One region of the Mesorhizobium sp. M8A.F.Ca.ET.202.01.1.1 genome, then DNA from elsewhere that is predicted to be linked to it. Evidence: predicted binding sites of a transcription regulator. Region 1 holds the regulator's gene; the other holds the start of a gene.
What was found. The regulator PhoB, encoded in region 1, activates phosphate uptake and scavenging genes when phosphate is short. The targets are predictions, from matches to a motif close to TGTCATNNANCTGTCAT.
Positions count from the first base shown of each region.

Region 2: a site for PhoB is predicted at 5,029-5,045, ahead of phnC (phosphonate ABC transporter ATP-binding protein). Genes of this name have one in related genera too.

Region 1 covers NZ_SRUN01000007.1:223,300-233,530, reverse strand. Annotated here, with positions in the region: gene xylF (D-xylose ABC transporter substrate-binding protein) at 1-81, opposite strand, end outside; gene EN845_RS17555 (ROK family protein) at 346-1,590, shown strand; gene phoB (phosphate regulon transcriptional regulator PhoB) at 1,848-2,537, opposite strand; gene phoU (phosphate signaling complex protein PhoU) at 2,556-3,263, opposite strand; gene pstB (phosphate ABC transporter ATP-binding protein PstB) at 3,289-4,092, opposite strand; gene pstA (phosphate ABC transporter permease PstA) at 4,089-4,940, opposite strand; gene pstC (phosphate ABC transporter permease subunit PstC) at 4,944-5,927, opposite strand; gene pstS (phosphate ABC transporter substrate-binding protein PstS) at 5,994-7,049, opposite strand; gene EN845_RS17520 (PAS domain-containing protein) at 7,581-10,231, opposite strand, start outside.
Region 2 covers NZ_SRUN01000009.1:38,404-48,634, reverse strand. Annotated here, with positions in the region: gene EN845_RS19725 (sugar phosphate isomerase/epimerase) at 1-532, shown strand, start outside; gene phnE (phosphonate ABC transporter, permease protein PhnE) at 691-2,058, opposite strand; gene phnE (phosphonate ABC transporter, permease protein PhnE) at 2,062-3,018, opposite strand; gene phnD (phosphonate ABC transporter substrate-binding protein) at 3,074-3,982, opposite strand; gene phnC (phosphonate ABC transporter ATP-binding protein) at 4,093-4,950, opposite strand; gene EN845_RS19700 (DUF1868 domain-containing protein) at 5,081-5,791, opposite strand; gene EN845_RS19695 (DapH/DapD/GlmU-related protein) at 5,938-6,555, opposite strand; gene phnL (phosphonate C-P lyase system protein PhnL) at 6,552-7,259, opposite strand; gene phnK (phosphonate C-P lyase system protein PhnK) at 7,262-8,038, opposite strand; gene EN845_RS19680 (alpha-D-ribose 1-methylphosphonate 5-phosphate C-P-lyase PhnJ) at 8,035-8,946, opposite strand; gene EN845_RS19675 (carbon-phosphorus lyase complex subunit PhnI) at 8,943-10,055, opposite strand; gene phnH (phosphonate C-P lyase system protein PhnH) at 10,058-10,231, opposite strand, start outside.

The sequences.
Region 1 (10,231 bases):
CTTGTCCTTCGCCTGCGCGACCGACACCAGTGTCAGCGACATGGCGACACCCGCCAGGATGGCGGCTGTGAATCTCTTCATGATATCCTCCCTGCGCCGCGTATGGCGCGACCAAACTGGCCCGAAGGCCGGCACAAAGGCTCTATTTTTTCGAGCCTCGAAAAAACACTGGTCCATCGCCAGAACACTGTCAACATCGATTCTGATGGATTTTGAGGTGCCAGAAATTTTTTTTCGAGCCTCGCAATAAATAAATGACAGCACCGGCCGCTTCTGCCAGTGTTTGACCCTGTTGCCGGAGGTATTCGAGGGGGATCAAGAACCGCGGCAGCCGGGAGGGAAAGCATGTCGGTGGGAATCCGCCACGACGATCTGCGCCGGCGCAACCGCGCAATGGTGATTGCAGCCGTGCGCCGGGATGGTCAGCCCTCGCGCACCGAGATCGCCGCCACCACTGGCCTCAGCCACTCGACCATATCGGCGATATCCGCCGACCTGATCGGCGAAGGTATCCTGACCGAAGGCAAGCCGAACGAGGCCGGCTCGCTCAAACGCGGCCGGCCGCAGGTTGGCCTCGGCCTCAACCCCGAGGCCGCGGCTGTGATGACCGTGGTGCTGTCGCTGAATTTCCTATCCGTCGCCGTCATCGATTATGCCGGCCAGGTGGTCGCCGAGGAGCAGCGCCGGCTGGACACGCTGACCATGTCGCGCGAGGCGCTGATCGGCGAATGCACGGCAATAGTGCGCCGCCGCATCGAGGACCCCGATCTCGATATCCGCAGTGTTGCCCGCATCGCGCTGGCGATCCAGGGCATCACCGACACCAAGGCGCGTGCCATGCTGTGGTCGCCGATCACGCCGCAGACGGACATTGCCTTCGCCGACATACTCGAAGCCGAATTCGGCATCCCCGCCACCATGGAGAACGACTGCAACATGATGGCGGTGGCGTTGCGCTGGCGCGACCCTCAACGCTACCGCGACGACTTCATCGCCATCCTGCTCTCGCACGGCATCGGCATGGGCCTGGTGCTCAAGGGCGAACTGTTCACCGGCACCCATTCATCGGGCGGCGAATTCGGCCACATGATCCATCGCCCGGGCGGCGCGCTCTGCCGTTGCGGGCGGCGCGGCTGCGTCGAGGCCTATGCCGGCAACTATGCCATCTGGCGTAATGCCAGGCAGCTTGGCGAGGACGCCGAACCGGTCGCCGATGTCAGCGACGCGCAGATGCGGACACTCGCCGCGACGGCAAGGGAGAAAGACGGACCGGAGCGCGAAGCCTATCGCAAGGCGGGCGAGGCGCTGGGCTATGGGCTGGGCAGCCTGTTCGCGCTGATCGACCCGGCGCCGGTCGCCATGGTCGGTGTCAGTGCCGCCGCCTTCGATCTGATCGAGCCGGCCTTGCGCGAGGCCATCGCCCAGACCGCCGGCGGCCAGCATTCGGAATCGATTTCCTTCGACACCGAGCCGAACGAACTGCCGCTCATCCGCGAAGGCTGCGCCATGCGCGCCTTGACCTTCGTCGACCAGGAGATTTTCGCGCCGGGAGTGCAGGCGAGAGGCAGTGCTGGGAAGAGCGTGGCCTGAGCGAACGCTCCGGTGAATGAATCACCACCAATGCTGGAGGTTGGCCGAGCGCCCTCAAGGTCGTGATCCCTGGGCGGAGCAGCCGCGAAGCGGCGTCGCGGAGACCCTGGGATCCATGCCGTGACCTCGATCGTAGAGTGCAACGGCGCAGAATTCTGCACTGCGGCGACGCGTCGAGGTCCCGGCATGGATCCTCGGGTCTGCGCCGCGTCGCTTCGCTCGCGGATGACGAAGTCAGGGGCGTAGCCGCCCTCGACCTAGTCTTCCCTGATCGCGTAGCCCGCTCCGCGGATGGTGCGGATGACGTCGGGCATGCGGCCATTGTTGACCGCTTTGCGCAGCCGGCCGACATGTACGTCCACCGTGCGCTCGTCGATATAGATCGTCTCGCCCCAGACATTGTCGAGCAACTGGCTGCGCGAGAACACCCGGCCGGGATGGCGCATCATGAATTCGAGCAGCCGGAACTCGGTCGGTCCGAGCCGGATTTCGCTCTTCTTGCGATAGACCCGGTGCGATTCACGGTCGAGCACGATGTCGCCGACCTTGAGCACGCTGGACAGCACTTCCGGCTTGGCGCGACGCAGCAGCGCCTTGACCCGGGCCATGAATTCCGGCGTCGAGAACGGCTTGACCAGATAGTCGTCGGCGCCGGTCGAAAGGCCACGCACGCGGTCGCTCTCCTCACCGCGCGCCGTCAGCATGATGATCGGCAACCTCTCGGTCTCGGGCCGCATTCGCAGGCGCCGACAGAGTTCGATGCCGGAAACCGCCGGCACCATCCAGTCGAGCACCAGGAGGTCGGGCACATTCTCCTGGAGGCGGATCTCGGCTTCGTCGCCGCGCGTCACCACCTCGACCTGATAGCCTTCCGATTCCAGATTGTAGCGGAGGAGCACGCCGAGCGGCTCCTCGTCCTCCACCACCATGATGCGTGGCGCGATCATTGGCAGATCATCCTATCGTCAAGCCGCCGGCGCCGACATCGCCGTCTCGTCCTGCTTAGGACGATTGGCGGGCAGTTGCGTTCCGGTCAGCACATAATACGCATTCTCGGCGATGTTGGTCACATGGTCGCCGATGCGCTCGAGATTCTTGGCGCAGAACAAGAGATGCGTGCAAGCCGTGATGTTGCGCGGATCCTCCATCATGTAGGTCAGCAGTTCGCGGAACACCGAGGTGTATTTGACGTCGATGCGTTCGTCGTCATTCCTGAGCTTGGCGAGGGCGGCGGCATCGCCGGCCGCATATTCCTCGACCACGCCCTGCACCTGGATCAGCACCAGCTGCGCCATGGAATCGATCGAGTGCGACAGGTCGCGCGGCGTGGCGGTGAGGCCGACGGAACCGACGCGCTTGGCGATGTTCTTGGCAAGGTCGCCGATGCGCTCGAGGTCGCCCGCCATGCGGATCGAGCCGACGACATGACGCAGATCGTCGGCCATCGGCTGGCGCTTGGCGATCAGGGTGATGGCGCGGTCGTCGAGTTCGCGCTGGCGCGCATCCATGATGGCGTCGTCGGAGACGACGCGCTGTGCCAGCGCGTTGTCGGAATTCAGCAGAGCCTTGGTGGCGCCGCCGACCATCGTGCCGGCGAGATCGCCCATGTCGCTGATCAGCCTGCTGATCTGTCCGAGATCCTCATCGAAGGCTGCGACTGTGTGTTCGGCCATGATCCTGGTCCTCGTATGCGTGATATCAGCCGAAGCGGCCGGTGATGTAGTCCTGCGTGCGCTTCTCGCGAGGCGACGTGAAGATCTTCTCGGTCTTGTCGAATTCGACCAGTTCGCCCAGATACATGAACGCCGTCTGGCGCGACACGCGCGCCGCCTGCTGCATGTTGTGGGTGACGATGACGATCGTGTAGTCGGCCTGCAGCTCGTCGATCAGTTCCTCGATCTTGGCGGTCGACAGCGGATCGAGCGCCGACGCTGGTTCGTCGAGCAGGATGACTTCCGGCTTCACCGCCACGGTGCGGGCGATGCAAAGACGCTGCTGCTGGCCGCCCGACAGGCTGAGGCCGCTGGCGTTGAGCTTGTCCTTGACCTCGGTCCACAATGCCGCGCGCTTCAGCGCCTGTTCGACACGGCCGTCCATCTCGGACTTGCTGATCTTCTCGTAGAGACGGACGCCGAAAGCGATGTTCTCGTAGATCGACATCGGGAACGGCGTCGGCTTCTGGAACACCATGCCGATCTTGGTGCGCAGGAGATTGAGATCCTGCGAGCGGTCGAGGATGTTCTGGCCGTCGAGCAGCACCTGGCCGTCGGCGCTCTGCTTCGGGTAGAGCTCGTAGATGCGGTTGAAGACGCGCAGCAGCGTCGACTTCCCGCAGCCCGACGGGCCGATGAAGGCGGTGACGCTGCGCTCGGGCAGCGACAGGCTGATATCCTTCAACGCCTTCGACTGGCCGTAGTAGAAGTTGAGGTTCTTGACCTCGATCTTGGCCTTATCCACGGCCACTTCGGGCGTGTTCAACTCGGTGGACAACATCGGTTTCATCTGTCCTCTCTGCGTCCGGTAAGGCTGCGGGCGAAAATGCTCAGGCCGAGAACCGTCAGGGTGATTATGAGTGCGCCGGTCCATGCCAGTTGCTGCCATTCCTCATAGGGGCTGAGAGCGAACTGGAAGATGGTGACAGGCAGGCTGGCCATCGGCGCGTTGAGATTGCTCGACCAGAACTGGTTGTTGAGCGCGGTGAAGAGCAGCGGCGCCGTCTCGCCGGAGATGCGGGCGATGGCGAGCAATATGCCGGTGACGATGCCGGAGAGCGCGGCGCGGTAAGCGACAGATTTGATGACCACCCAGCGCGGCGCGCCGATCGCGGTGCCGGCTTCACGCAGCGCGTTCGGCACCAGGTTGAGCATGTCCTCGGTGGTGCGCACCACGACCGGAATGACCAGGATGGCCAGCGCAACGGCGCCGGCAATGGCGGAGAAATGTCCCATCGGCCGCACCATCAGCTCGTAGACGAACAGGCCGATGATGATCGATGGCGCCGACAACAGGATATCGTTGATGAAGCGCACGATGGTGGTGAGCTTGGAGAAGCGGCCGTATTCGGCCATGTAGGTACCGGCGAGCACGCCGATCGGCGTGCCGACGATCACGGCGATGATCGTCATCACCACGCTGCCGTAGATGGCATTGAGCAGGCCGCCGGCGTCGCCGGGCGGAGGCGTCATTTCGGTGAACACGGCCAGCGAGACGCCGGACAGGCCCTTGTAGAGCAGCGCGCCGAGGATAAGCGCCAGCCAGGCGAGGCCAATGCCGGCGGCGACGACGCACAGCGTCATCATCACGCCATTCCTGCGCTTGCGGCTTTGGTGAAGCGATGCGGCTGTGGACATCGGTCAGGCTCCCGTACGGGCGTCGATGCGCATCAGCATGTAGCGTGCGATGGCAAGGATGAGGAAGGTGATGACGAACAGGATCAGGCCGAGCGCCACCAGCGAGGAGGTGTAGAGATCGCCAACGGCTTCGGTGAATTCGTTGGCGATGGTCGCCGAGATCGTCGTGGCGGGCGCGAACAGCGAAGTCGAGATGCGGTGCGCGTTGCCGATGACGAAAGTGACGGCCATCGTTTCGCCGAGCGCACGGCCAAGGGCGAGCATGACGCCGCCCATGATACCGATCCGGGTATAGGGAATGACCACGCGCCGCGTCACTTCCCAGGTCGTGCAACCGATGCCGTAGGCCGACTCTTTCAGCACCGACGGCACGGTGTCGAACACGTCCTTGGTGATCGAGGTGATGAAAGGCAGGATCATGATGGCGAGGATCATCGCCGAGGTGAGCAGGCCGATACCATAGGGCGGGCCGGCAAACAGATTGTTGAGCCCGGGAACACCATGGAACAGCCAGATGATAAAGGGTTGCACCGTCGTCTGCAGGAACGGTGCCAGCACGAACAGGCCCCAGATGCCGTAGATGATCGAGGGGATGCCGGCGAGCAGTTCGACCGCCATGCCAATCGGGCGCCGCAATGCGCGCGGGCAAAGTTCGGTGAGAAAGATCGCGATGCCAATGCCGAGCGGCACGGCAATCAGGATGGCGATGGCGGATGTGATGATGGTGCCGTAGATGGGCGCCAGCGCACCGAATTTCTCGGTCACCGGGTTCCAGCTTTCCGTGGTCAGAAAGGAGAAGCCGAAGGTCGAGAGCGCTTGCCAGGAACCGGCAAACAACGAGATGGCGACGCCGCCAAGCAGGACCAGAACCAGGATCGCGGCGGCACGGGTCGCCGCATGGAAGATCGTGTCCGTCAGCGCGAAACGTCTGACGATGGCATCGCGCGAGCCCTTGATGGCTGGCAAGGCTTCCTGGACAGCACTCATGTCAAGCTCGGCTCTTTGTGTTGAGAAAAAGGAGCGCCGCGCAAAGCGGCGCTCCTTCGGGTGATGTTACTCGCCAGCGTAGACCGGCTTGCCGCCGGCCTGGATGTCGGCCTTCCACGAAGCCTTGATCAGATCGACGACGCTGTCGGGGATCGACACGTAGTCGAGCGCCTTGGCGGTTTCCTTGCCGTCCTTGTAGGCCCAGGCAAAGAACTTCAGCGCTTCGCCGGTGGCGGCGGCATCGTCCGGAGCCTTGTGGATCAGCACCCAGGTCGAGGCGGCGATCGGCCAGGTGGCGTCGCCGGGCTCGTTGGTGATGATGACGTTGAAGTTCTTGGCAGTCTTGAAGTCGGCATTCGAAGCGGCAGCGCCGAAGGATTCGAGCGACGGCTCGACGACCTTGCCGGCTGCATTCAGCATCTTGGAGTAGGACAGCTTGTTCTGCTTGGCATAGGCATATTCGACGTAGCCGATGCCGCCGTCGGTCTGCTTGACGGTGTTGGCAACGCCTTCGCTGCCCTTGGCGCCGACGCCGGTCGGCCATTCGACAGCCGTGTCCGAACCAACCTTGTCCTTCCAGTCGGGCGAGAGCTTCACGAGGTAGTCGGTGAAGTTGAAGGTCGTGCCCGAACCGTCCGAACGATGCACGACGGCGATCGCGGTCGACGGCAGGGTGAGCGAGGGGTTCAGCGCCTTGATCGCGGCGTCATCCCAGGTGGTGATGGCGCCGAGATAGATCTGGGCCAGCGTCTTGCCGTCAAGGACGAGTTCGCCCGGCTTGATGCCCGTGAGGTTGACGATCGGCACGATGCCGCCCATCACCATCGGGAACTGCACGAGGCCGTTCTTTTCCAGATCGGCGTCGGACATCGGCTTGTCGGTGGCGCCGAAGGTCACGGTCTTGGCGATGACCTGCTTGATGCCGCCGCCCGAGCCGATCGACTGATAGTTGAGGCCGATGCCGGTGTCCTTCTTGTAGGTGTCGGCCCATTTGGCGAACACCGGATAGATGAAGGTCGAGCCGGCGCCGGAAAGGTCAGCTGCCATTGCTGCGGAAAGGGTGAGGGTGGACGCCGCAGCCATTGCAATCGCAACGGCCGCCGAGCGGATGAAATGTCTCATGTGGCCTGCTCCTGTTCGGAAGATGGTCTCTCGGCGCCATTTCCTCCGGCGCCCGCTGAGGCCAATAGCCTTCGATTATAACAGTCGCATGACAGTTTCGTGTCAGCCCGGTAACGCGTCGCCCGCACCGGGAAAGGCGCTGATGCCCGGCGCTCGCGGCCCGGTCCGGGTTTACCGCCGGAATCAGGGGCTTGAGCCGTCCGGCGGCTGGAATCACCCGGGATTCGACCGAGCCTTCCCACGTGAATAAAATCCGGACGGGAGCGCGTTGCTCGCAGCCAGAGCGTGTCATGGCCGGGCCATCGCCAAAAACAGGTCCGTTGGGGTAGGTGACGCTGTTTCTTGCAGGCGGTCGCTGCTCCCGCCCGTAACCGAGAAGAGCGGAATTCGATTTTGCTATTGTTCCGGCTGGAGGCAGCCTTTGATATGGCGCGATCGCACCATAGTCACTGCACGCAGGGGTAGCGGCAAATCCCCTGCTGATTCCCTTGATTTGCCTCGCCGGATCCTGAAATCCGGGCGACGGGGGTGCTATCCCGCGTTGCGGTGGACCTGACGGCCGGCGCCAACCCAGCGCTCGACCTTCTCGAGCAGGGCCCTGGGGCTGATCGGCTTGGGCAGATAGTCGTCCATGCCCGCCTCCAGGCAGCGTTCGCGGTCGCCCTTGAGCGCATGCGCGGTGACGCCGACGATCGGCACATGCGTGCCGGTTTCCTGCTCCAGCAGGCGGATCGCGGCCGTCGCTTCGAGACCGCTCATCTCCGGCATCGAGACATCCATCAGGATCATGCACGGGTTGAGCGTGCCGAAAGCGTCGAGCGCCTTGCGGCCATTGCCGACGATCTCGAAACCATATCCGGTCTCGCCGAGGATCTGGGTGAAGACCATCTGGTTCACCTCATTGTCCTCGGCCACGAGGATATCCAGCCTGTGCCCGCCGACCGTGGCAGGCGGCCTGGGACGAACCGGTGGCGGCTGCAGCTGCGCGCGCTGCTCGGCTACCGCCAGAGACGACCGCAGGGCAACCTCGAGCACCTCGCCCGCTGGCGGCTGAACGGCGTGGCCGCTGGTGGTGTGGCGATGGCGCTGGATGGTCGCGACCAGCGTCTCCAGGAGCGCCGAGGAGCGTGCCGGCTTGATCAATTGCGCGTCGATGCCAAGATCGCGGTAGCTGGTGTTGGCAAGCGACTGGTCGACCGAGGTCAGCATGATGATCGGCGTGTCCGCGAGGCCCTCGGTATTGCGCACGATGCGCGCCATTTCGGCGCCGGTCATCTCGGGCATCTGGTAGTCGAGCACCACGCAGTCGACCGCCACGCCATAAGCTGCCGCGGCGATCAGCACCTTGAGGCCTTCGGCGCCGCTTTCGGCAGCGCAGGAATCGAACGTCCAAGAGGTCATCTGCTCGGTCAGGATGGCGCGGTTGACGGCATTATCGTCGACGATCAGCACGCGTGCGCCGGTCACGTCCACCGGCGTGATGCGCTGCCCGTTCTGCTGCCCGGCCCCGGGCAGCGTCACCGTGAACCAGAAGGTCGATCCCTTGCCCTCGGCGCTCTCGACGCCGATGTCGCCGCCCATCAGGTCGACCAGCCGCGAGGTAATGGCAAGGCCAAGGCCGGTGCCTTCGTGGCGCCTCGTCGACGACGTGTCGACCTGGCTGAATTTCTCGAACACCAGTTTCAGCTTTTCCTCGGGGATGCCGATGCCGGTGTCGGTGACCGAGATCGTCAGCCTGGTTCCCGTCGGAACCCGTTCTCCGGTCACGTCGACCAGCACATGGCCTTCATCGGTGAACTTCACCGCGTTGCCGAGCAGGTTGGTGACGATTTGCCGGATGCGGCCGACATCGCCGATGAACAGCCTTTCGAGCCGCGGCTCGATACGCACGATGAGCTCGAGGTCCTTTTCCTTGGCCCGCGTCGACACCAGCGTCGCCACGTCCTCGATCGCCTCGGCGAGATTGAAGGGCGCCGGATCGAGCACCAGCTGGCCGGCATCGATCTTGGAGAAATCCAGGATGTCGTTGATGATGGTCAGGAGCGCGTTGCCCGATTTGACGATGATGTCGGTGAACGTCTTCTGCTTCAGATCGAGATTGGATTTGGCCAGGAGTTCAGCCATGCCCAGCACGCCATTCATCGGCGTGCGGATTTCGTGGCTCATATTGGCGAGGAATTCCGACTTGGCGCGGTCGGCGAGCACGGCGCGCTGGCGTGCCTCGCTGAGCTCCGCTTCGCGTTGCTTGAGCTCCGTAATGTCGGTAGTGGAACCGATCAGGTAGAGCGAACCGTCGGAGGCGATCATTGCGCCCTTGCGGGCGAACTGATGCCTGACGCTGCCGTCGGGAAGGCGAACCGTCTCCTCGATCTCCTGGGTCTCGCCGGTACGCAGCACGGCGAGATCGCTGGCCACGAAGGCCTCGCCATCCGGCCCGAATATCTCGACGTCGGTCTTGCCGATCGCCTCCTGCTTGCTGAAGCCGGTGAGGTCGCACCAGCCCTTGTTGACATAGAATTGCCGGAGGTCGGAGCGCTTGGCGTAGATCGACACCGGTACGTTGTCGATAAGGCTGCGGAACACCTCGTTCTCGCGCATGCTCTCTTCCAGGGCTTGCTCGCGTGCCTTGACGTCGGTGATATCGGTGCTGGAGCCCACGAGATGCACCGATCCGTCGGTGGCCACAAGGCGGCTCTTGCGCGTCATCAACTGCCGCACCGTACCGTCACGATGGGTAACGGGCTCCTCGACCTCGCGCACATTGCCGTTCGTCACGACATCGGTGTCGTCGTGGCTGAAGCCCTCCGCTTCCTCGCCGCTGAACAGCTGGCGGTCGGTCCGGCCGATGACATCGTCCTTGGTGAGACCGGTTAGCGCGCACCACGCCTTGTTGACGAATTCGATGCTCAGGTCCTGCGCCTTGATGAAGGCGGCCACCGGCAACTCGTCCATGACGTGGCGGAAGAGATCGATCTGGCGCATCGAGTCACGAAGCGCCGCCTCGCGGCTCTTCAGGTCGGTGATGTCGACGCGCACGCCGATGAACGTGCCGTCGCCGGTGCGCATGTCATAGACCTGGTACCAGCGCCCATCCGCATTGAGGCGCTCATAGGAGGAATTGGGCAGACGGTACCGCGCCAGGATGCCGTCGAGCCAGCGTTCGGAATCGACTTCGTAAAGGC
Region 2 (10,231 bases), on a different contig from region 1:
TTCGACGCTGGGCGCCTTTTCCGGAACCGGGCCTACAGCCGCCGAGAAAAAACGCTCCGTCGCCTCGCAGCGCGCCATCGGCGACCATGCCGGCAAGAGGAACGTCACCATCGGGCTCGAGGCGCTGAACCGCTTCGAATGCTATCTTCTCAACACCATGGCCGACCTGTCGGAGCATGTCGACGTCATCGACCGGCCGCACATCAAGGCGATGTACGACACGTTCCACGCCAATATCGAGGAGGCCGACCCGATCGGCGCTTATACGAAGCACCGCAGGAATATCGTGCATATCCACATATCGGAGAACGATCGCGGCGTGCCGGGGCGCGGCAACATTCCCTGGAAAGAGACTTTCGCGGCGATCCGCAAGAGCGGCTATGACGACTGGCTGACCATCGAGGCGTTCGGGCGCTCGCTGAAGGATCTGGCGGCGGCGACGAAAGTGTGGCGCGATTTTTCCGAGACGCCGGAAGCGGTTTATCGCGAGGGATACAAGCATATCAGGAACGGGTGGAAGAAGGCGGCTTAGGGCACGTCGATATTCGGATGAGGCCGGTCTGCAAATGAAGGGTTCCTGCGCTTCCGGTGCTCACGTACCCAAAAGTACGCTCCGCTCCGGTTCTCGTAACCCCACATTTTCGACTCGGCCTGACCCGAATCTCAACATGCCCTGAGGCGCTGAGATCGCTATCCCTGCTGGGCCTGGATCCTGTTGTAGTCGTGGATCGTCCGGCTCAGCCTGCGGCGCAGGAAGTTGGATATGTTGTCGAAGATGAAGACGACGAGCAGGATCAGCAGCACCATGTAGAAGACGTTGGCCCAGTTGGAGTTGGTGCGCATCGCTTCCCACAGCTTCAGGCCAATGCCGCCGGCGCCGACCGCGCCGATGATGGTCGCGCCCCTGGTATTGGATTCCCACTGGTAGAGGGTCTGACTGATGAAGATCGGGATCACTTCGGGCATAACGCCGTAGCGCTGCACCAAAAGGCCGTTGGCGCCGGTCGAAAGCACCCCTTCGCGTGGCTTGTCGTCGATGTTCTCCAGACCTTCCGAATAGACTTTGCCGAGCGTGCCGATCTCGGTGAAGAAGATCGCGGCACTGCCGGCCAGCGGGCCGGGGCCGAAGGCGCGGGTGAAGAACAGCGCCCAGATCAGCATGTCGACCGAGCGCATGAAGTCGAAGAAGCGCTTGAGCACCTGGCTGAGCACGCCGCTTGGCGTAATGTTACGCGCCGCGAAGAAGGCAAGCGGGAAGGCGACGATGCCGCCGAGCAGCGTGCCGAGGAAAGCCATGACGATGGTCTGCAGGAGCTTCGTCCAGACGTCGCCGTGCTGCCATTGGGCGTTGTTCCAGATGTTGTCGCCGGCCAGCGCGAGGTTCGAGGTGCCAGGTTTCAGCTCGGGTCCCGATATGATCAGCGAGATCACTTCCTCCGCTGATTTGCCGAAGAAGGGCGAGCGTGTGTCGAAGACGAAGTTCGCCCAGCCGAGGAAGCGCTTGCGCACCTTGACCCGGTCGACGGTGACGCGCACCTCGCCGACAAAGCCCATCTTGGCGACCACCTCGTCATCATGAACCGTCATCCAGTCGGGCACCGGGCCCGAGACCACCGGTTTGCCGCTGGTCAGCGCCACCGGCACTGTCTGTCCATTGGCGACAATCGTCGCATAGGTCTTGTCGAAGGTGACGGATTTGGCCTGGCCGTCGATCCGCACGGTGAAGGAACCGTCGGCATTCTTGATCACCCAATCCGGATTGGGATTGTCGCCCAGTGCGGAGAAGCGCGGATATTTGGGCGTGATCTCCGGCTGGTCGAGACGGAATTCCGGCTGCAGATCGTAGCTGATCCATTGCGTCAGGAAGAGCGGCAGCCGCTCCCAATGCGATTCACGCAATACCTGCGGCAGGCTGAAGAACCACAAGGCATAGACCAGATAGAGGAGAGTGCCAACGAACAGGAGCAGCGGACCGAAGCGCTTGTATGCGGGGCGCCGGAAAACCTGCGGGTGGCGCGCCTCGATCGACAGCATCTCCTCGGCGGTCATGGTCGCCATGATCTATGCCCCCATCATAAAGGCTTGTTCGCCGACCAGCTTGCGGCGAAGCCAGGCGGAAAACTGATCGATGATGAAGATGGTCGTGAACAGCAGCAGCACCAGCGCCAGCGTCTTGGCGCCGAAGCCGCGTGAGATGGACAGCTTCAGCTCTTCGCCGATGCCGCCGCCGCCGACGGCGCCGATGATGGTCGAGGCCCGCACGTTGATCTCGACCCGCAGCAGCGTATAGGACACGAAATTGGGCAACACCTGTGGAAGGTCGGCGAAGCGCACCCGCTCGAACCAGTTGGCGCCGACCGCCGTCAGGCCTTCCTCGGCACGCATGTCGATGTTCTCGTTGATCTCGTAGAACAGCTTGCCGAGTGCGCCGATCGAATGCAGGCCGATGGCGATTATGGCGGCGATCGGACCGGTCGAGACGATTGCCGCGAAGAGGCCGGCGATGACGATTTCCGGAAAGGCACGCAGCAATTCCATGAAGCGCTTGACCACCAGCCTCAGTGCCGGATGGGGCGTCAGGTTGCGCGCCGCGATGAAGGAAAAAGGCACCGCGAAGATGAAGCCGATGAAGGTCGAAACCAGCGCCACGTTCACCGTGGTCAGCATCAGCTCGAAATATTCGGGGACGTAGAAACCGCCCCAGACATAGACGCGGCCGAGCGGGAAGTTGAATTCCTGGGTGCCGGTATCATGCGGCGAGGCGATGTCGAACAGCGCCCGCCAGACGTCGTTCCAGTCTTTCGGGACCAGCCAGCTCAGGAAATCCAGTATGTGCGGCAGCCGGTCGAAGAAATGCCCGGCATTGGCTTCGTCGGCGAACCACATGCTGGAAAGCATCGCGGCAAGCAGGAGGCCGACGCCGAGCACCGTATAGAACCGGCGCAGCGACGTCTGGCGTCGCCAGGTATCGGCCGTCTGGTGAATGCCGTCGGAGGGGTCTGTCGCGGAAAGGGTCATGATCGGAGATGCAAAAAGGGCGGTGTTTTGAACACCGCCCCTTCCGATTTCGCCGTTAGCCGCCGATGGCTGCCTTACGGGCTTCGACGATGACGTTGTAGAAGTCGGGCTTCACCGGAACGTAGCCGGTAAAATCGCCGCCTTCGACGCCTTCGAAGCAAGCCTTGTCCTTCTTGGGCAGATCAGTGAAGAAGGCGGTCAGCTTGGCGGTCATGTCGTCGCCGAGCGCGGTGCGCACGACCAGCGGGCCGTTCGGGATCAGGCCCGAGCGCCAGACTTCGACGAAGTCGTTGGGGTCGACGGCGCCCTTGGCGACTTCCTTGTGGAAGGTGCCGGAGGTGTAGCCGTTCTTGAAGTCGCCGATGCCCGAGGAATCGTCGACAGCGACGTCGACCTTGCCATCACGCACGGCGAGAACGTTGTTTTCGTGGCCGCCATTGAACTGGGTCGAAGCGAAGAAGGTCTCGTTCGAAGCGCCGGTGTCCTTCGGAATCTGGGTCAGCGGGATCAAATAGCCTGAAGTCGAATCCGGATCGGCATAGCCAAGCTTCTTGCCCTTGGCCGACTTGATGTCGGTGATCCCCGAGGTCTTCAGCGCCAGGCCGATCGAATAATAGCCGGTGGAGCCATCGGTCTGCTTGGTGGTGAGGATCGGGGTGACCGCCTTCGGGTCCTTGAGATAGACGCTGGCATAGCCGGAAGCGCCGAGTTCGGCGAAGTCGAGCGTGCCGCCGAGCAGGCCCTGGATGACGCCGTCATAGTCGGCGGCGGGGAACAGCGAAACCTTTTCGAAGCCGAACTCGGTCTTCAGGTGATCGGCCAGGCACTGGTAGTTGCGCAGCCGGTCGGTTTCGTTTTCGCCGCCGAGAATGCCGACGCGAAATTCCTTCATGTCGGCGGCGTGGGCCATGCTGGTGGCCATGGCGAGCACCGAAACGGCACCGAAAACCATCTTCCTGAACATTGACGTCTCTCCTGTAAGTTCCGGCCCCGCGCCGGCAGCGTTCTTGATCTTGACAAGTGCCCTTGACGCGGGCGGACGATCCAGGCGCTCGCTATTGGCCCGTAACGGGCTCAGTACCCCGGGAATGCGGGTTCGAGCGGTCCGGCGGATGCGGCGATTTTCTGCTTGTAGGCAACGCTGGTGGAGGTGATGGCCTCCGATATCTCGCCGCCACTGCTGTCGGCGCCGTATACAAGACGCACAGCTTCGCGGTTGAGCTCTTCGGGCGGCCCGTCGAAGACGACTTTGCCGGCGGCCATGCCGATGATGCGGTTGCAATAGGTGCGGGCGGTATCGAGCGTATGAAGATTGGTGACGACGGTTATGCCTTCGCGCAGATTGATGTCCTGCAGCGAATCCATCACCACCTTGGCGTTGAGCGGGTCGAGCGAGGCGATCGGCTCGTCGGCCAGGATCACCCTGGGCTGCTGCATCATGGCGCGGGCGATGGCGACCCGTTGCTGCTGTCCGCCCGACAAGGTGCCGGCGGGCTGAAGTGCGGTGCGGGCGATGTCGAGCCGCTCGAGCGCGGCGACCGCTTCGGCGCACTCGGCGCGCGAAAACATGCCGAGAAGGTTGGACAGGGTCGAACGGTGGTTCAATTTGCCGAGCAGCACGTTGGTCAGCACGTCGAGGCGCGGCACCAGGTTGAACTGCTGGAAGATCATGGCGCAGTCGCGCTGCCAGCGGCGCAGCGGCGAGCCGCGTAACCGGGAAACCTCGGCGCCGTCAAAAAAAATCGACCCCTGGCTGGGGTCGACAAGACGGTTGATCATGCGAAGAAGAGTTGATTTGCCTGCGCCCGAACGACCAATGACACCAACCATCTGCCCCTGCGGGATCGAGATGTTGACGTCGCTGACGGCGGTGTTCTTGCCAAATCGTCGGCTGACACCGCGGATTTCGAGCGTGGCAGAGCTTGCTGACATGGGCTGGTTCCAGTCCGGTCCATATTGATCGTCAGGCACTCGCCTAACGCAGCCACATGAACCTGCCATGTCGCCAGCATGTCAGTTTTGTTACGCTCCACAGATACGACGGCCGGCGTCCTGCTGGCGATCAGCCGAGCACCAGCAATTCCTCGAAATGCTTCATGTCGCGGAATGCGCAGAAGGCGGGAGGCTTGATCTCGATCACCGGGGCCTCCCGGCCGAAAAGCGCCAGGCTCTCATCGAACAGCGCCTGCCAGGCAGCAGCCCTGTCGTCGGCGAGACGCTGGATCTGATAGGCGAAGGTGATGTGGAAGACGTAGGCGTCATGATCGGGGTGCCGGTAGCCGAACGGCACAGCCAGTGCATCACGCCATGCACGCATGATACGCACATCCTCGTCGGTCGCGCCGGCAACGGTGAGGCCGGTCGGCACGATCTCGACCACCTTGATATTGAACGGGCCGGCGCCCTGGAAGCCTCTCAGGCGCTCCAGATAGAGGCGGATCATGGCGTCGATGCCGGTGTCGAGCGGCACGTCCCGCGGCCAGAAGGGCAAGCGGCGGCGATATTCGATGATACCCTGGAACAGCGTCATGTGCAGGCTGGAAACCGGCGTGAAGGCGAGGCGGTCGGCGTCCGGCATGGCCATCATCCGATCGCGCACCGCAAGCACAACGGCTTCCGATGGTGAGCCGCTGACCAGATGGCTGACGACGGTATTGCCCGGCTCGATCAGGAAATTGCCGGAAGTGTCATAACGCGTGCCGAGATGTGTCGGCGGCATCGAATTGGAGCCGGCAAAGAATCCAGCGAGCGAGGGTCTGACAGTGTCGGGCATGGCGATCTCCTTGGGAGATGGCGTCCTGTCCGAGTCCTGTGTCAGGGATATGAAGAGGCACGCTCTATGACGATGATGTGAGCGGCTATGTCTCTTCACCTGACACAATTCCAAGAAAACCGGTTCTCCCTTTTCCTGGAATTGTCCTATCCCTCGTACTTCTCCAGGAACGCCTCGGCGGACAGTTCGCGGAAATCGTCGAGCGAGGCACGCAGCCTGGCGTGGTCCCAATCCCACCAGGCAAGCGCCTGGTAGCGCTCGGCGGTGCGACGATCGAAGCGCTCGCGGATCGGTTTGGCCGGCACGCCGGCGACGATGGTGTAGGGCGCGACATCCCTGGAGACGACCGCGCCGGCGCCAACGGCGGCACCGTCGCCGACGGTTACGCCAGGCAGGACGGTCGAGCCGTGGCCGAGCCAGGTGTCGTGGCCGATGGTGACGCGCTTGGCGCGACGCTGCGCGAAAAATTCGCTCTCGTGTTCGGCGTCGTCCCAATAGTCCGACGCGCGGTAGGTGAAGTGGTGCAGCGTCGGCCGCCAGGTCGGATGGTTGGTGGCGTTGAGGCGCACGCTTGCCGCGATGTTGGCAAACTTGCCGATCGTCGCGCACCAGACGGCGCAGTCCTGCATCATGTAGGAATAGTCGCCGAGTTCGCTTTCCGAGACCCGGCTGCGGTCGGCGATCTCGGTCCAGCGACCGAGCGTCGAGTTGTGCACCTCCGCCGTCGGATGGACCAGCGGCGTCTCCGACAGCTTCCTGGTCATGCGGCGAGTTTCCCCGGGGCGAAGGCGGTGACGTCGATGATGCGGTCGGCGACCGCCTCGCGCACATCGTGGTCGTGGAAGATGCCGAGCAGGGCGACGCCGGCCAGCTTCTTGGCGGCGATGAGTTCGATCACCACGTCGCGGTTGGTGGCGTCGAGCGATGCGGTCGGCTCGTCGAGCAGCAGGATCGGATGCTCGGTGATGAAGCCGCGCGCGATGTTGACGCGCTGCTGCTCGCCGCCGGAGAAGGTTGCCGGCGGCAGCATCCAGAGTTTTTCCGGCAGGTTCAGCCGGGCCAGCAAGGCGCGGGCCTTGGCTCGGGCTGCCTCGCGCTGCTCGCCGCGTTCAACCAGTGGCTCGGCGACGACATCGAGAGCCGAGACTCGCGGTACGGTGCGCAGGAACTGGCTGACATAGCCGATCGTTTGCCGGCGAACGGAAAGCACGGTGCGCGGGCTGGCATGGGCGAGATCGATCAGCCCGTCCTCGTGCGTGACGATGATCTGGCCTTCGTCGACGGCGTAGTTGCCGTAGAGCATCTTCAGGATCGAGCTCTTGCCGGCACCGGAGGGGCCGCCGAGCACAGTGCATTCGCCCGCCTTGATGGAGAAGGAGACGCCGGAGACGACAGGCAGTTTGATGCCGTCGCGCAGATGCATGGTGAAGCTTTTGGCGACGTCAGAGACAACGAGGGGGGTCGGCATCGTTACACCTGCAGAATGGAAGAGACGAGAAGCTGTGTGTAGGGCGCGCGCGGATCGTCGAGCACGCGGTCGGTGAGGCCGCTTTCGACGACGCGGCCGTCCTTCATCACCATCATGCGCTGCGATAGAAGGCGCGCCACCGCGAGGTCGTGGGTGACGACGATGGCCGCGAGGCCGAGGTCGGTGACGAGGCCGCGCAGGAGGTCGAGCAGGCGCGCCTGCACCGAGACGTCGAGGCCGCCGGTCGGTTCATCCATGAACACCAGCCGCGGACCGGTGACGAGGTTGCGGGCGATCTGCAGGCGCTGGCGCATGCCGCCGGAAAAGGCGCGGGGTTCGTCGTCGATGCGGTCTTCCTCGATCTCGACGCGCGACAGCCAGTCGACCGCAGTGGCGCGGATCTTGCCGTAATGGCGGTCGCCGACCGCCATCAGACGCTCGCCGACATTGGCGCCGGCCGAAACCGTCATGCGCAGGCCATCGGCGGGGTTCTGATGGACAAAGCCCCAGTCGGTGCGCATCAGGAAGCGGCGCTCGGCCTCGCTCATGCGGTAGAGTTCGCGGAACTGGCCGTCACGCATGCGGTAGCTGGCGGTGCCGGAGGACGGCAGCAGCCGCGTCGACAGGCAGTTGAGCAGCGTGGTCTTGCCGGAACCGGATTCACCGACGACCGCCAGGACCTCGCCCGGCCAAAGGTCGAAGGAGACGTTGTCGCAGCCGACACGCGAGCCGTAGAATTTCGACAGCGCCGAGACGCGCAGCAGCGGTTCGTCGGTCATTGTGCCGGCTCCATGTTTGCTGGCGCTAGATGGGTCTCGGGGGCAAGGTGGCCGCGATGGCCCTCTTCACGCCGCTTCTCGCAGTGGTCGGTGTCGGAGCAGACGAACATGTGGCCGCCATGGTCGTCGAGAATGACCTCGTCGAGATACACGTTCTCGGCCGCGCACAGCGCACAGGGCTGGTCGAAGGTCTGCACCTCGAACGGATGGTCCTCGAAGTCGAGGCTCACCACATCGGTGAAGGGCGGCACGGCGTAGATGCGCTTTTCGCGGCCGGCGCCGAACAGCTGCAAGGCCGGCGAGCGATGCATTTTCGGGTTGTCGAATTTCGGCGTCGGCGACGGGTCCATGACGTAGCGGCCCTCGACCTTGACCGGATAGGCATAGGTGGTGGCGATGCGGCCGTGCTTGGCGATGTCCTCATAGAGCTTCACATGCATGAGGCCATACTCCTCCAGCGCATGCATCTTGCGCGTTTCGGTCTCGCGCGGCTCGAGGAAGCGCAGCGGCTCGGGAATGGGTACCTGGTAGACCAGCACCTGGCCGGCGGTCAGCGGATGCTCGGGGATGCGGTGGCGGGTCTGGATGATGCTGGCGGTGGCGGTGTCGGTGGTGACAGCGACATTGGCGACCTTCTTGAAGAAGGCGCGGATCGACACCGCATTGGTGGTGTCGTCGGCGCCCTGGTCGATGACCTTCAGCACGTCGTCGGGGCCGATGATGGAGGCGGTGACCTGGACGCCGCCGGTGCCCCAGCCATAGGGCATCGGCATTTCGCGCGAGGCGAACGGCACCTGGTAGCCGGGAATGGCGATGCCCTTGAGGATCGCGCGGCGGATCATCCGCTTGGTCTGTTCGTCGAGATAGGCGAAGTTGTAGGTGGCGATGTCGGTCGGTTGCGCAGTCATTCCGCTGCCTCCTTCGTTTCTTCCGCCTTCGCTGGATTTTCGCGGGCCTCATACTCGGCGCGCATGCGGCGCACGAGGTCGAGTTCGGCCTGGAAGTCGACATAGTGCGGCAGTTTCAAATGCTCGACAAAGCCGGTCGCCTGGACATTGTCGGAATGCGAAATGACGAACTCCTCGTCCTGCGCGGCGGCGACGACGTCCTCGCCCAACTCGGAGGCGCGTAGCGCCCGGTCGCAGAGCGCCATGGCCATTGCCTTGCGCTCGCTCTGGCCGAAGACGAGACCGTAGCCGCGCGTGAATTGCGGCGGCGCCTTGGCCGAGCCCTTGAACTGGTTGACCATCTGGCATTCGGTGACCCGCACCGTGCCGAGCGGCACCGCGAAGGGCAGTTCGGGAACGTCAAGCTCCAACTCGACCTCGCCTATGCGGATCTCGCCGACAAAGGGATGGTTGCGGGCGTAGCCGCGCTGCGTGGAATAGCCGAGCGCCAGCAGGAAACCCTCGTCGCCGCGTGACAGCGCCTGCAGGCGGATGTCGCGCGCCATCGGGAATTCCAGCGGCTCGCGGGTGATGTCGCCGGGGATGTGATCCTGCGGCATCTTGCCATCGGGCTCGATCAGGCCTTCACGGGCGAGGATGGCCGAGACACGCGGCATGGGCTCGGCTTCGCGGGCGCGCTGCAAGGGCTCGGCGACATCGGCGCCGGTGGCAAGCTCGGGGTCGAGCAGGCGGTGCGTGTAGTCGAAGGTCGGGCCAAGCAGCTGGCCGCCAGGCAGGTCCTTGTAAGTCGCCGAGACGCGCCGTTCGACCAGCATCGCGCTGGTGTCGATCGGTCTGGTGTAACCGAAGCGCGGCAACGTGGTGCGGTAGGCACGCACCAGGAAAATCGCTTCGATCATGTCGCCGCGCGCCTGGACGATGGCGAGTGCGGCGAGTTCACGGTCATAGAGCGAGCCTTCGCTCATCACCCGGTCGACACCCAGCGCCAGCTGCTCGACGATCTGGTCGAGGCGGAGCGCGGGCACCGAGCGGTCACCGCGCCGGCGGTCGGCAAGCAGGCCGTGGGCGTTGGCAATGGCGGCTTCGCCACCTTTTACCGCGACATACATCTTCAAGCCTCCATCGTCTTGATGCGCGTCGTGCGCGGCAGGCAGGCTACGCCTTGCGATGTGGCGAGGACGATGTCGACGCCGCGCGGAAAGCGCTTGTTGTTTTGCTTCCACTGCTCGACGAAATGGCGCGGCATTTGTGCCGGCGCGATCGTGGCGCTGGTTTCGATGCCGGG